Regions from separate parts of the Paraburkholderia sp. SIMBA_053 genome, predicted to be linked through region 1. Evidence: riboswitches for the same ligand, from Rfam matches in the RefSeq annotation. Region 1 holds a riboswitch; the other holds the start of a gene.
What was found. Region 1 has a riboswitch for glycine ahead of SB753_RS29030 (D-amino acid dehydrogenase). Riboswitches for the same ligand answer to the same signal wherever they lie in the genome.

Region 1 (2,395 bases):
ACCGGGAACATCTACGCGGGCATCTGGTATCCAGTGTCGATCGCAGCGGTGTCATTCGTCGTCGGTCTAATATTTCTCCCAGAAACGAAAAATCGCAATATCGAAGCATAGATGGAAAGGGCGACCGGGTTTGGCGGAATATGCTTCACTAGGCTTGGGTTGCCTGAGTACCAGTATGGGATCAGGTATACGCGCTTTTCTCAATCCTGAGGGGCGTAATGAACCGTCCTGAATAGCGAAAAGATACTCTCTCGTCGCATCCCCCGCAGCCAGGCCACGAGATGTGACAACGTCCTGTGTAATCCGCGTTGTGTACGTTGGTAGAGTAGGGAGATCGTTGAGGTTCCGACTTCGCGGTATTAGGGATTGGCACACGTCAAGTGTGCCAATGTTCTTTCAGCTCAATTTGAATACGCTATCGATCTCGACCGCGATACCCATGGGAAGGGTGTACACGCCGATAGCGGTTCGAGCCGGCAGCGGTTCGCCTTCAAATACACTAGACAAAACATCGCAAGCACCATTGGCGACTGCCGGATGCTGTTCGAAGTCGCTTGTCGTTCGCGAATACACGGTGAGCCGGATGCAGCGGCCTTATCTTCTCGAGACCAAGCGCTTCTTCGAGGCATGCAAGTGTCATTAGCATGGTTTGTCGAGCTGCGAAAGCTGCCTGCTCGACATCAATCGAGTCGCCGACTATCCCTTTAATCAGCTTTCCATCCAAAAAGCCGGCCATCCCGGATACATAGATGAGTCCATCCGCTTGGCTCACATTTGCATAGGCTCCAAACGGTTTGATCGCTTTCCTGAGTCTTGATTCGATGAGTTGATCCATAGTGTCTTGATAATGGTTTGGTTGGTATGCAATGAGGTTGTAGCGTGCGTGAAGGTCGCACCTTTTATCTTATATGAAACATTTATATATGAAGTCAAGAATAGAGAGATGGACTCGGAAGATTTCGCATTTCTACGCTTCATAAAAGCGATAGAGCTGAGAACGAATTTGCTTAGAATTTTTGTGTAGGATAGGGTGTAGGTGTTCGAAGATGTTGTGCGGAAGAGATCGCATTTTTGCGACGCCGACGGAGCAACCGCCCCGGAAACTCTCAGGCAAAAAGGACTGCGCAACGCGAACATCTGGAGAGTGATGCCTAGCGCATCCACCGAAGGGGAACTTCTCTGATACAGGGGAAGTGAAGCTCTCAGGTAACAGGACAGATGGGGCCTGGACGCCAGTTTTTTGGCGAACACTAAACCATCTGGATATATGACCATGCCAAAAGTCGCTGTGATCGGTGCCGGTATTACCGGCGTCACGACTGCCTACGCTCTCGCCCCGCGGGGATTCAACGTTACCGTTTTTGACCGTCATCGTTACGCAGCCATGGAAACATCGTTCGCGAACGGGGGGCAGCTTTCGGCGAGTAATGCTGAAGTCTGGAACAGTAGTGCTACGGTGCTAAAGGGGCTTAAATGGATGCTCACGAAGGAGGCTCCATTACTTTTAAATCCGTCGCCTTCGTACCATAAGTATTCGTGGATGGCCGAATTCCTGAAGCAGATCCCGCATTACGAAGCGAACACTGTGGAGACGGTGCGCATAGCACTACAAGCGCGAGAATACCTGTTCGAGATCGCGAAGAAAGAGAATATTTCTTTTGACCTAGAGCGGCGTGGGATTCTGCATTTCTATGCCGACCGAAAGGGCTTTGACGCGGCGGCCAAGGTAAATAGGCTCCTGCAAGCTGGAGGATTAGACCGTGAATCCGTATCGGCAAGTGAGATACGCAAGATAGAACCGACTCTATACGGCGATTTCTATGATGGTTTCTACACACCGTCGGACTCGACCGGAGACATACACAAGTTCACGAGAGGTCTTGCAGACGCGTGCGAACGCCACGGCGTCCGATTCCGGTTCGACTCAAATGTGCAGAATATCGTTCCTCTATCCGCGGGAGGTCTTCGGGTTGTGTCAACGGCGGCCGATCAAGAGCAAGTCGATGAGTTCGATCAAGTTGTGATCTGTGCAGGTGTGGGGAGCCGTGGATTCGCCTCGATACTGGGTGACCATGTCAACGTTTATCCGGTGAAGGGATACTCAATTTCGGTCTATCTTGATGACGAGGAGAGCAGGGCTGCAGCGCCTTGGGTAAGCCTTCTGGATGATGCAGCAAAGATTGTGACTAGCCGCTTGGGGGCTGATCGCTTTCGGATCGCTGGGACGGCCGAGATCAATGGCGTAAATCGTGACATCCGTGCTGACCGAGTCGCCCCACTCATCGCGTGGGCGCGAAAGCATTTCCCTGAGATGTCGACTTCTCGAGTCGTGCCATGGGCCGGCTTACGGCCGATGCTGCCTAACATGTTGCCGCGTGTAGGACGAGGCAAGATT
Region 2 (2,395 bases), on a different contig from region 1:
TACTTCGAAGAAGACGATGTCGCCGAGCGCTTCCTGCGCGTGGTCGGTGATGCCGACCGTCAGCGTGCCGTCCGCCTCGGTGCGGACCCACTCGTGCGATTCGGTGTATTTCAGATCGGCCGGGATGCTCATCGGATGCTCCTATGCGGTGTGATTCGATATGGACTAAAAACTGGGAAAAGGACGCACGCGCCGGCTGCTAACAATGCTTCAACTCACAGCGAGTACTTTGCCGTTGCGCACGAACGGCAGTTTTACCACGCTTGCGGGCACGGATTTGTCACGAATCTGAACATGAACCGTGTCGCCCGGTTGCACGCCTTTCGGCACCCGCGCGAAGGCGATGGATTCCTGCATGGTCGGGGAGAAGGTGCCGCTGGTGATTTCGCCTTCGCCGTGCGGCGTGACGACCTTCTGATGCGCGCGCAGCACGCCTGCGGCCTTGCCGTTCTCCTTCAGCAGGATCAGACCGACGAACGCCGCGCGCGAGCCGTCCGCTTCCAGCCGGTTCTTGCCGACGAAGTCGCGCGCGGAGGTCAGGTCGACGGTCCACGCGAGACCGGCGTCGAGCGGCGAGATGTTGTCGTCCATATCCTGGCCGTACAGGTTCATGCCGGCTTCGAGACGGAGCGTGTCGCGCGCGCCGAGACCCGCCGGGCGCACGCCCTGTGCTTGGAGCGCGTTCCACAACGCGACGACGTGATCGGCCGGGACGATGATCTCGAAGCCGTCTTCGCCGGTGTACCCGGTGCGTGCAACGGTCAATTCGCCGAACGGTGTCGATTCGACGCGCGCGGCGTTAAAGGGCTTGAGTGTTTCGGTGGCAGAGCGGATGGCCGGGACGGTTTGCCAAACCTTCTCACGCGCGTTCGGACCTTGCACGGCGACGATCGCGAGATCGCGGCGCGGCGTGATGGTCAGACCAAAGCCGCCTTCGTTGAGCTGCTTGAACCACGCGATGTCTTTGTCGGCGGTGCCCGCGTTGACCACCACGCGGAAATGATCTTCGCCGAAGTAATAGACGATCAGGTCGTCGATTACACCGCCGTCCGCGTTCAGCAGGCACGAGTACAGCGCGCGCCCAAGCGTTTGCAGCTTCGCGACGTTGTTGGCGAGCGCATGCTCGAAGAACCCGCGCACGCGTTCCCCGGTGAAGTCGATGACGCACATGTGCGAGACGTCGAACATGCCGGCGTCGGTACGCACGGCGCGGTGTTCGTCGATCTGCGAGCCGTAGTTGACGGGCATGTCCCAGCCGCCGAAATCGACCATGCGAGCGTTGAGCGCGCGATGGGTGGCGTTGAGCGGAGTGTGTTTGAGTTCGGTCATGGGGCCTCGGGCGTCTCGCGAAACAAAAAAGGCCATGCAGAGCCGCGCCTCGCGGCCTGCTGGCTGCGAGCGTGGTTCTGCATGGCCCCTCTGTCCTCGATACCTGAGAGATTGCGCTGCCGCGGCGACGTTGATTCGTCACGGCGGAACGCGCGCCCCTTCGGTGGGCAGCTTGCCGGATCTGCACGACATTGCGATGCAGACGGCTACTGCCGCTCTCCAGAGTGCGAAAAACGGCGCCTTGATGTTGCGTGTGTTACGTGGCGGCCGGTCTTTCGACGCGTTCGGTCCTTTTGCCTGAGAGTTTGCGGGTGTGCCCCTTCGGCGGCGCGGCCTGCGAAAATCAGCGGCCCGCGCGCTCTCCCGACGCGTGCGGCGAATGTACGCGAGGGCCGGAGGCTTGTCAAATGAACGGTTTATTCGCCGTCATTCGTCCTCGTTCGCCCTGATTCGTCCTTATTCGCCCTTACTCTCCGATCGCATGCGCCGCGCCGTCCAGTTCCTGGTTCAGCACACGCTGTTCGTCGGGGGATAAGCCGCCGCCATGTTGCCCGGCCATTTCGTGCGCCTCGCGCCGGATCACATCCAGCCTATGATGCAACGCATCGCCTTGCGGCGGCGGGTAATAGCCTTGATTGACGCGATTGTCGATACGGCGGCTCAGATTGTCGATGCGGCCGTCGACCTGATGCAGGCGTTTATCGGCGATCTGTTGCGGGCTTGGACGCGGCGGCGGCTCGGTCTGCGGTGCTACCACACAGGCGGCGAGCGAACTCAGTAATACGCATGCGGCGAGGGCGCGGATGGGACGTGACATGAACTCTCCGTGAAGTCGTTGTGGTTTTGCGGTGCTACAGGCGTAGCAACGGATCACGGCAGACGAGCGCTGACCCGGACGGCCCGCTCTTTTGTAACGTTATATTGCTTTCCGCTTTGTCAGTTTTGCCGGCGCGGCACTTTACGCCGCGCCGGCAACACCTGAATAGCCTGTAACGCCGTTCAACGAACCCGCTGGAACGGCAGGCGGACGCCTTCGTCGGAACTGCGCGCCGCCAGTTCGATGACG

Region 2: another riboswitch for glycine. It lies ahead of gcvT (glycine cleavage system aminomethyltransferase GcvT); the one in region 1 lies ahead of SB753_RS29030 (D-amino acid dehydrogenase).

Annotation. Positions count from the first base shown of each region.
Region 1 covers NZ_JAWRXU010000014.1:105,362-107,756, reverse strand. Annotated here, with positions in the region: gene SB753_RS29040 (MFS transporter) at 1-111, shown strand, start outside; gene SB753_RS29035 (hypothetical protein) at 500-835, opposite strand; glycine riboswitch at 1,045-1,133, shown strand; gene SB753_RS29030 (D-amino acid dehydrogenase) at 1,274-2,395, shown strand, end outside.
Region 2 covers NZ_JAWRXU010000007.1:123,736-126,130, forward strand. Annotated here, with positions in the region: gene gcvH (glycine cleavage system protein GcvH) at 1-132, opposite strand, end outside; gene gcvT (glycine cleavage system aminomethyltransferase GcvT) at 211-1,329, opposite strand; glycine riboswitch at 1,410-1,562, opposite strand; glycine riboswitch at 1,604-1,705, opposite strand; gene SB753_RS21615 (hypothetical protein) at 1,796-2,146, opposite strand; gene SB753_RS21620 (oxidoreductase) at 2,329-2,395, opposite strand, start outside.